2 regions of the Streptomyces sp. NPDC051286 genome follow, and region 1 is predicted to be linked to the other one. Evidence: riboswitches for the same ligand, from Rfam matches in the RefSeq annotation. Region 1 holds a riboswitch; the other holds the start of a gene.
The links. A riboswitch is a leader RNA that binds a small molecule or an ion and turns the genes downstream of it on or off. The one in region 1 is predicted to bind glycine.
Positions count from the first base shown of each region.

Region 2: linked by a shared signal. The riboswitch ahead of gcvP (aminomethyl-transferring glycine dehydrogenase) and the one ahead of gcvT (glycine cleavage system aminomethyltransferase GcvT) in region 1 are both predicted to bind glycine.

Region 1 is NZ_JBITER010000002.1:108,291-113,378, forward strand. Features, by position in the region: gene glyA (serine hydroxymethyltransferase) at 1-1,258, opposite strand, end outside; gene gcvH (glycine cleavage system protein GcvH) at 1,279-1,656, opposite strand; gene gcvT (glycine cleavage system aminomethyltransferase GcvT) at 1,726-2,841, opposite strand; glycine riboswitch at 2,983-3,080, opposite strand; gene ACIBB8_RS03665 (AAA family ATPase) at 3,241-3,915, shown strand; gene ACIBB8_RS03670 (enhanced serine sensitivity protein SseB) at 4,019-4,789, shown strand.
Region 2 is NZ_JBITER010000025.1:7,716-12,803, forward strand. Features, by position in the region: gene ACIBB8_RS23955 (bifunctional nuclease family protein) at 1-94, shown strand, start outside; gene ACIBB8_RS23960 (MerR family transcriptional regulator) at 263-880, shown strand; gene ACIBB8_RS23965 (DNA polymerase IV) at 938-2,392, shown strand; gene ACIBB8_RS23970 (PRC-barrel domain-containing protein) at 2,317-2,697, opposite strand; glycine riboswitch at 2,799-2,896, shown strand; gene gcvP (aminomethyl-transferring glycine dehydrogenase) at 3,091-5,088, shown strand, end outside.

The DNA of each region.
Region 1 (5,088 bases):
ACTTCAGGCCGGGGTACAGCGGGAACTTCTCGGCCAGCGCGATCACGCGGGCCTTGAGGTTGTCGGCGTCGTACGACGGCTTGAGTGCCGACGCGATGATCTCGGCGACCTCGGTGAAGTCCTCGGCCTGGAAGCCACGGGTGGCCAGGGCCGGCGTGCCGATCCGCAGACCGGAGGTGACCATCGGCGGCCGCGGGTCGTTCGGGATGGCGTTCCGGTTGACCGTGATGCCGAGCTCGTGGAGCCGGTCCTCGGCCTGCTGGCCGTCCAGCTCCGAGTTGCGCAGGTCGACGAGGACCAGGTGCACGTCCGTACCGCCGGAGAGGACGGAGACGCCGACCTCGGTGACGTCCGGCTGCACCAGACGCTCGGCGAGGATGCGGGCGCCGTCCAGGGTGCGCTGCTGGCGCTCCTTGAACTCGTCGGTCGCCGCGACCTTGAACGAGACCGCCTTGGCCGCGATCACGTGCTCCAGCGGACCACCCTGCTGACCGGGGAAGACGGCAGAGTTGATCTTCTTGGCGAGCTCCTGCGTCGACAGGATGACGCCACCGCGCGGACCGCCGAGGGTCTTGTGCGTTGTCGTCGTCACGACGTGGGCGTGCGGCACCGGGTTCGGGTGCAGACCCGCGGCCACCAAGCCCGCGAAGTGCGCCATGTCGACCATCAGGTACGCGCCGACCTCGTCCGCGATGCGGCGGAAGGCGGCGAAGTCCAGCTGACGGGGGTAGGCGGACCAGCCGGCCACGATGAGCTTCGGCTTGGACTCCTTGGCCAGGCGCTCGACCTCGGCCATGTCCACGACGCCGGTCTCGTCGACGTGGTAGGGGACCACGTTGTAGAGCTTGCCGGAGAAGTTGATCTTCATGCCGTGGGTCAGGTGACCGCCGTGGGCCAGGTTCAGACCCATGATCGTGTCGCCCGGCTTCAGCAGCGCGAACATCGCGGCGGCGTTGGCCTGCGCACCCGAGTGGGGCTGGACGTTGGCGGCCTCGGCGCCGAACAGCGCCTTGATCCGGTCGATGGCGATCTGCTCGACCACGTCGACGTGCTCGCAGCCGCCGTAGTAGCGGCGGCCCGGGTAGCCCTCGGCGTACTTGTTGGTGAGGACGGAGCCCTGGGCCTCCATGACCGCGACCGGAGCGAAGTTCTCCGAGGCGATCATTTCGAGGGTGGACTGCTGACGGTGGAGCTCGGCGTCGACGGCGGCGGCGACGTCCGGGTCCAGCTCGTGGAGGGAGGAGTTGAGAAGCGACATCAGGTGGTCCCTTGGAGTCTTTAGTTGCCGGAGAACTCGGTGTACTCGTCGGCGGAGAGCAGGTCCTTCGGCTCCTCCGCGACGCGTACCTTGAACAGCCAGCCGCCCTCGAAGGGAGCGGAGTTCACCAGCGACGGGTCGTCCACGACGTCCTGGTTGGAGGCGGTGACCTCGCCGGTCACCGGCGAGTACAGGTCGCTGACGGACTTGGTCGACTCGAGCTCGCCGCAGGTCTCGCCCGCGGTCACCGTGTCACCGACCTCCGGGAGCTGGGCGTAGACGACGTCACCGAGCGCGTTGGCCGCGAACTCGGTGATGCCGACCGTGGCCACACCGTCCTCGAGGGCCGACAGCCACTCGTGCTCCTTGCTGTAACGCAGCTGCTGGGGGTTGCTCATGTCCTGAATTCTCCTGTACGCGGGGGAGTGCTGATGAACGGTGGTCTTACGGTGTGAGACGCGACTGCGTCACTTCTGGCGCTTGTAGAACGGCAGGGCGACGACCTCGTACGGTTCGTGGCTGCCCCGGATGTCCACTCCGACGCCCGTGGTCCCGGGCGCGGCGTGGGCGGCGTCCACGTATGCGATGGCGATCGGCTTGCCGAGCGTCGGCGACGGTGCGCCGGAGGTGACCTCGCCGATGACCTGGCCCTCGGCGACAACGGGGTAGCCGGCGCGCGGCACCCGGCGGCCCTCGGCGATCAGACCGACGAGCTTGCGCGGCGGGGCGGTCTCGGCGCGCTCGGCAGCGGCCTCCAGGGCCTTGCGGCCGACGAAGTCGCCCTCCTTCTCGAACTTCACGACCCGGCCGAGACCGGCGTCGAACGGGGTCAGCTCGGTGGTCAGCTCGTGCCCGTACAGCGGCATGCCCGCCTCCAGGCGCAGCGTGTCGCGGCAGGACAGACCGCACGGGATCAGGCCACGGGAGGCGCCTGCCGCCGTGAGGGCCTGCCAGAGCTGCTCCGCGTGCTCGGGGGCGACGAAGAGCTCGAAGCCGTCCTCGCCGGTGTAACCGGTACGGGCGATCAGCGCGGGCACACCGGCGACGGTGCCGGGCAGACCCGCGTAGTACTTCAGACCGTCCAGGTCGGCGTCGGTGACCGAGGCCAGGATGGCGGGGGACTCGGGGCCCTGGACGGCAAGCAGCGCGTACGCGTCGCGGTCGTCACGCACCTCGGCGTCGAACCCGTCGGCGCGGGCGGTCAGCGCGTCCAGCACGATCTGTGCGTTCCCGGCGTTGGCGACGACCATGTACTCGGTCTCGCCCAGCCGGTAGACGATCAGGTCGTCCACGATGCCGCCGTCCTCGGCGCAGATCATCGTGTAGCGGGCGCGGCCGACGGCCACGGTGCCGATGTTGCCGACCAGCGCGAAGTTCAGGAACGCCGCGGCCTGCGGGCCCGTGACGGTGATCTCACCCATGTGCGACAGGTCGAAGAGGCCCGCCTTCGTGCGCACCGCGTTGTGCTCGTCGCGCTCACTGGCGTAGCGCAGCGGCATGTCCCAGCCGGCGAAGTCGGTCATGGTCGCGCCCAGCGAGCGGTGCAGGGCGTCGAGGGCGGTGAGACGGGGGGCGTTGCTCATAGGTGTGGCTCCCAGGGCATGACGACGAGGACGATCTCCTCCCCATCTGTCATCGGAACCTGAGAGGTTCGCCGAGAGACCCCCGGGGGGTTCGGCTTGCACCTTGGGTGGAGCCGCGGGCGACTCGCTTTTCAGATCTGCCTCATCCACGCGGTACGGGGCCTGAGAGATTCAAGGGAGGATCTTGCTCCTTCGGCGCCCGGCACACACTGTGGCCGGAGCTCTCCCGCGCGGATTCAAGCGGCCTTTATGCAGTTGGCCGGGTCATCATCGCACGCATCGGGGAAGGGTGGGGGCGTCGGTACCCCATGCACGGGACAAGTAGTGGGACGGTTGTCTCGCATTACCTTTTCTTTACACTTCTTGGGCAGGCGTGGGTGACCCGACAGGGGGAGGGCGATGACGTTGCAGCGGTACGCGACGACCGCGGGGGTCGCGCACGGCGCGATGCCCGCGCAGCCGGGAGCACGCGCCCGGGAATTGCCGGGCACGCATGCGCCCGTCGTGCGGGACCTGCGCGAGCGCGCCGGGCGCAGCCCGCGCGGGCTCCATTTCGCGACAGGCGATGTGGTGGTGGTCTCCGGGCTGCCCGGAGGCGGAAAGTCGACACTGATCCGGCGGGCGGTGGCGGTACGGGCCATCGACTCCCAGGACACCCGGGACCGCTGGGCGCAGCGGGTGCCCCGCTTACTCCCGTACGCCCTCTACCGCCCGCTGGTCCGCGTCGCCCATTACTGGGGGCTGTGGCGGGCGCTGTGCTCCGGTGAGTCCATCGTCGTCCACGACTGCGGGACCCAGACATGGGTGCGGGGCTGGCTGGCCCGGCATGCACGGCGCCGCGGCCGCACGCTGCATCTCGTGCTGCTCGACGTCACCCCTCAGGAAGCCAGGGAGGGACAGCGCGAGCGTGGGCGCGGAATCTCCGGATACGCCTTCGCCCGGCACCGCAGGGCCGTCGGACGGCTGCTGCGGAACACCGAGGCGGGCGCCCTGCCGCTCGGCTGCTCCTCGGCGGTGCTGCTGGACCGGGAGGCGGCCGGGATGCTGGCGCGGATCACGTTCGCCGACGACTGAGGGACGGGACAGCCTTTTGGTGCTCGGTCGTCCGTCAGCGTGGAAGGGTGCGCCGGAGTTACTGTTCTGCGGCAAGACTCGGGTGAGAAGGGGAAGCAGCGCAGTGGACATTCCGGCACCGGTCCAGAACCATCCGCAGAGCGGATGGCCGGCCAATGAGCTCGAAGAGGTGCTGGTTGCCTCGCTCGGCAGCCCGGAGGCGGGCGGTCGGCTCGTCGAAGTGCTCGGCCGCAGTCACGTCTGGGTGCCGCTTCCCAACGGCGGGGGCCCCGATGCCCCGTCGCTCGATCTGCCGACGGTGGAGATCGAGGGCGCTCCGTACGTTCCCGTCTTCAGCTCCGAACATCAGTTCCTGCAGTGCGTCGGCACCCAAATGTCCTTCACCGTGGCGCCCGCCGTCGAATTCGCCCGCGGGCTGCCCCCGCAGCTCGGCATCGCGGTCAACCCGGGCGGCGTCGTCGGCATGCCGCTGCCGCCGCCCGCCGTCGCCGAGCTCTGCCGCGCCGGACGCACCTCGCTGGACGGGCCGGCCACCGGCGGCCGGGTCCGGCTTTACGAGCCGGACTGGCAGGAGGAGCCCGTCGACTTCCTCGCGGCCGCGGCCGGGGAATTCGAGGAGAGCGGCGTCGTGCGCACCGCCCGCCGGACGCTGGCCAGCATCGAGGGCGGCGATCCCGTTCTCTTCATAGGCGTCGAGTTCTCCACCTGGGACGGCGCGGGGCGCAACGCCCCGATGGACGCTCTGGGCCGCGCGCTGGGCCGTGTCGAGGTGCCCTGGCCGGTCAATCTGGTCCTGCTCGATGTGGCGCAGGACCCGGTCGCCGACTGGATGCGGGCCAGGATCCGGCCGTTCTACCAGCGCGAGGGTTACTAGAAGGGCACTGAAGATCTTGGCCGGGCTCCCGACGCCTTGCACGCACATCTGCGGCGTTGCCGAAGCGGCCTGATAGCTCCGCTATGAGGCCGCTTCGGCGCCTTGCAGCTGCACGCACCAGACGCCGCTCGCTGATCCGGCCAAGATCGTCAGCACCTTCCTAGGCGTGTTTCGAAGGGAGCGCCGTCCGCCCGTAGGGCGGGCCTGGCGGCTGGTGCGTGCGGTCGCAAGGCGGCCGGAGGTCCTTGGACGGGTCTCCCCTGCTCGGCCGGAGCTGAGAGCTCGGGGACGGAGCTGCC
Region 2 (5,088 bases), on a different contig from region 1:
CTCCATCCCCGACGAGCAGGAGGACGAGGTCGAGAAGTTCCGGGAGTTCCTCGACCAGATCTCGCCGGAGGACTTCGGTACCAACAGCCAGTGACCGTCCAGCAGGGTCCCCGTCAACACATTCGACAAGCCGTTCCCGGGAACGGGACACGGCAAACCACCCTCCGGGTGATTATCACTCGGCGTGCCGAGTGTGGCGATCGTTGACGCACCCCAAGCGACTGCCTACCTTCGAGATGGCAGGTCAAGGACGGAGGTCGGCGTGAGAAGCAGCGGCGACGGTACGGCAGCGGGTGGGCCGTACCGGCAGCACGGAAGTACAGCCGACCGCACCATCAGGCAACCGGCTCAACCGGCGGCGATGGCGGGGGACGGGGCGGCACCGGTCGGCGACATTGGCTATCGCGGGCCGACGGCGTGCGCGGCGGCAGGGATCACCTATCGGCAGCTCGACTACTGGGCACGCACCGGGCTCGTCGAGCCGAGCGTGCGGCCTGCCTACGGATCGGGCACACAGCGCCTCTACAGCTTCAGGGACGTCGTCCTGCTGAAGATCGTGAAGCGCTTTCTCGACACGGGCGTCGCCCTGCAGAACATCCGCACCACGGTCCAGCATCTGCGGGCCCGGGGGTTCCAGGATCTTGAGCGGATGACGCTCATGAGCGACGGCGCGACCGTCTACGAGTGCTCCTCGCCCGACGAGGTCGTGGATCTGCTCCAGGGGGGCCAGGGGGTCTTCGGCATCGCCGTCGGCGTGGTCTGGCGGGATGTCGACGCCGCACTGTCGCAGCTGCACGGCGAGCGGGTGGACACCGGCGAGACGCTGATCGGCAACAACCCCGCCGACGAGCTCGCACGGCGGCGCAACCGCGCCGTCTGACGGGCCGCGGATCAGGGGCGCGGCGATTGTCAGTGCCGTAAGGCAGCATCGGTTGATGTGAGAGCCGCGCCCACCATCCTGCACCTGGACATGGATGCCTTCTACGCCTCGGCCGAGCAGGCGGCGAAACCGAGCCTGCGCGGCAAACCCGTCGTGGTCGGCGGGCTGGGACCCCGCGGGGTCGTCGCCACCGCTTCCTACGAGGCGCGGCGCTTCGGGGTGCACTCGGCGATGCCGACCGCGCAGGCCCGGCGGCTGGCGCCCAATGCCGCCTATCTGGTGCCCCGCTTCACCCTGTACCGGACGGTGAGCGACCAGGTGATGGGGTTGCTGGGGCAGCTGTCACCACTGGTGGAGCCGCTCAGCCTGGACGAGGCGTTCGTCGATCTGGAGGCCGGTGGGGCAGCCGACGACACCGCCTCGGCGCGGGCCATCGGTGAGCAGCTGCGTGACGCCATCAGAGCCGTCACCGGACTCACCGGCTCGGTCGGCCTCGCGGGCTCCAAGATGCTGGCCAAGATCGCCTCGGAGGAGGCGAAACCGAACGGGCTGCTGGTCATTGAGCCGGGGACCGAACGGGAACTGCTCGCCCCGATGTCCGTGCGGATCCTCCCCGGCGTGGGCCCTGCCACCGGGGACCATCTGCGGCGGGCCGGGATGACCACGGTCGACGACCTGGCCACAGCCGGCGAGGCGGAGCTCGTACGGCTGCTGGGGAAGGCGCACGGCGTCGCGTTGCATCGCATGGCCCTCGGGTACGACGACCGCCCCGTCGTGGCCGAGCGGGACGCCAAGTCGGTGTCGGTCGAGGACACCTTCGACATGGATCTGCACGACCGGATCCGGATCAGGACGGAGGTCGAGCGCCTGGCGGACCGTTGTGTCCAGCGGCTGCGGGCCGCGGAGCGCTCGGGCCGCACCGTGGTGCTGAAGGTGCGCAGGTATGACTTTTCGACGCTCACGCGGTCGGAGACCCTCCGGGGGCCGACGGACGACCCCACAGTGGTCAGAGAGGCCGCTGCGCGGCTTCTGGAGGCTGTGGACACCACCGGAGGGGTGCGGCTGCTCGGGGTGGGCGTCACGGGGCTCGCCGACTACACGCAGGAGGATCTCTTCGCCCAGGCAGCCGGTGAGCGGGCCGCGCCTGAGGTACCGGCCCGTGAGGAACAGGGCGCGGGCGGCCGCGGGGACGAGCCGGCGGACGGGGCGCAGGAGCAGGAGACCGCCGAACAGCTCGCGGCCCGGCGCTGGCCCGCAGGGCACGACGTATGCCATGACACCTTCGGCCACGGCTGGGTGCAGGGCAGTGGGGTGGGCCGGGTGACCGTGCGGTTCGAGGAACCCGGGTCGCCGCCCGGCCGGGTGCGGACGTTCCGTGTCGACGATCCGGAGCTGCAGCCTGCCGATCCGCTCCCGCTGGTGAGTGATCCGGCGGACTACTCGTCCTGGCCGGCCAGCCTGCCGAAGTCCCGGTCCGGGCCCGGCTCGTCGGGCGGCGAGTCCAGACCGTAGTGCCGGTAGAGCTGAAGCTCCTGTTCCGGCGAGAGATGGCGGCCCACGCCGAAGTCGGGTGCGTCCTTGATCAGCGCACGGTCGAAGGGGATCCGGAGCACGTCGTCGACGAATTCGCTGGGCTCAAGCGGAACGAAGGCGTCTCTGCTGAACAGTCCGGTACGCACGGCCGCCCACTCGGGTATGCCGGTCGCGTCGTCGAGATACACCTCGTCCACAGTTCCGATCTTGGTGCCCTTGCGGTCGAATGCCTTGCGGCCGATCAGGCTGCGCGGATCGATGTCGGTCTGCACGGTCCCTCCCATTGGTCGCGGCTACTCCACAGGCACTACGAAAGTGCAGATTCGGGGTATTGGCCACTTGAGAATTCCGTCGCGAGCCCCGCTGGTAGGCTGGTGATGGCTGCTGACCCCGTGCGGGAGAGCCTTCCGGAGCGCATCCGGCAGGCGCCGAAGGAGCAAATCCTCCCCGGAATCTCTCAGGCCCCCGTACCGCACGGACGAGGTCACTCTGGAAAGCAGGGCGGGTTTCGTGGCGGCAGCAGCCGGGACGGATCCCTCCCTCACCGACGGTGAAAGCTGGTATGCCTCAGGGCGCACCGGTGAAGCTCTCAGGTTGAGATGACAGAGGGGGAGGCCGTCCGGGCACCCGCGCCGTGGTGCCCCTCGCAGGTCGTGACAGACCAGGAGGCCTCCACCATGACCCCCCGTCGCACTCCGCTTTCCCAGCTGGAGCAGGGCATCCCCTTCGAGCAGCGCCACATCGGCCCCGATGCCGAGGCGCAGGCGAAGATGCTCGCCCAGGTCGGTTACGGCTCGCTCGACGACCTCACCGCGGCCGCAGTGCCCGATGTGATCAAGAGTGCGGAGGCGCTGCAGCTGCCGTCGGCCCGTACCGAGGCCGAGGTCCTCGCCGAGCTCCGCACCCTTGCCGACCGCAACCAGGTGCTCGCCCCGATGATCGGGCTCGGCTACTACGGCACGTTCACCCCGCCGGTGATCCTCCGCAACGTCATGGAGAATCCCGCCTGGTACACGGCCTACACGCCGTACCAGCCGGAGATCTCGCAGGGCCGCCTGGAGGCGCTCCTCAACTTCCAGACGATGGTCGCCGAGCTGACCGGGCTGCCCACCTCCGGCGCCTCGCTGCTCGACGAGGGCACCGCCGCCGCCGAGGCTATGGCGCTCGCCCGACGCGTAGGCAAGGTCAAGGACGGAGTCTTCCTGGTCGACTCCGACACCCTGCCCCAGACCATCGCCGTGATCGAGACCCGCGCCGAGCCGACCGGTGTCGAGGTCGTCGTCGCCGATCTCGCCGAGGGCATCCCCGCAGAGATCGCCGGGCGCGGTGTCTTCGGCGTGCTGCTCCAGTACCCAGGTGCCTCCGGCACCCTCCGTGACATCAAGCCCGTCATCGAGCAGGCCCACGAGCTCGGTGCGATCGTCACCGTCGCCGCCGACCTGCTCGCCCTGACCCTGCTGACCTCGCCCGGTGACCTCGGCGCGGACATCGCCGTCGGCACCACGCAGCGCTTCGGTGTACCGATGGGCTTCGGTGGACCGCACGCCGGCTTCATGGCCGTACGCGAGAAGTTCGCCCGCAGCCTGCCCGGCCGCCTGGTCGGCGTCTCCGTCGACGCGGACGGCAACAAGGCCTACCGCCTTGCCCTGCAGACCCGCGAGCAGCACATCCGTCGCGAGAAGGCCACCAGCAACATCTGCACCGCGCAGGTACTGCTCGCCGTGATGGCTGGGATGTACGCGGTCTACCACGGCCCCGACGGCCTGCGGACGATCGCGCAGCGCACCCACCGCTACGCCACGATCCTGGCCGAGGGCCTGCGCGCTGCCGGGGTCGACGTCGAGACCGGCGCCTACTTCGACACGCTCACCGTGCGTGTCCCCGGCAAGGCGGCGGATGTCGTGGCCGACGCCCGTGACCGCGGGGTCAACCTGCGTCTCGTCGACGCCGACCGGGTCTCCCTCGCCTGCGACGAGACCACCACACGTGCGCAGCTCGCCGCCGTCTGGACCGCCTTCGGCGCCGACGCCGACATCGAGGCGCTGGACGCCGCTGCCGCCGACGCGCTGCCCGAGTCCCTGCTGCGCACCGATGAGATCCTCACCCATCCGGTCTTCCACCAGCACCGCTCCGAGACCGCGATGCTGCGCTATCTGCGCAAGCTCGCCGACCGTGACTACGCGCTGGACCGCGGCATGATCCCGCTCGGCTCCTGCACCATGAAGCTGAACGCGACCACCGAGATGGAGTCGATCACCTGGCCCGAGTTCGGCGCGCTGCACCCGTTCGCGCCGGCCGAGCAGGCGGAGGGCTACCTCACGCTGATCCGTGAGCTGGAGGAGCGCCTCGCCGAGGTCACCGGCTACGACGCGGTCTCGATCCAGCCGAACGCGGGCTCGCAGGGCGAGTTCGCGGGCCTGCTCGCCGTGCGCGCGTACCACCGGGCCAACGGCGACGAGCAGCGGACCGTCTGCCTCATTCCGTCCTCCGCGCACGGCACCAACGCCGCGAGCGCCGTGATGGCGGGCATGAAGGTCGTCGTGGTGAAGACCGCCGACGACGGTGAGGTCGACGTCGAGGACCTCCGCGCCAAGATCGAGAAGCACCGCGACGAGCTCGCCGTGCTCATGATCACGTACCCGTCGACGCACGGTGTGTTCGAGGAGCACGTCGCC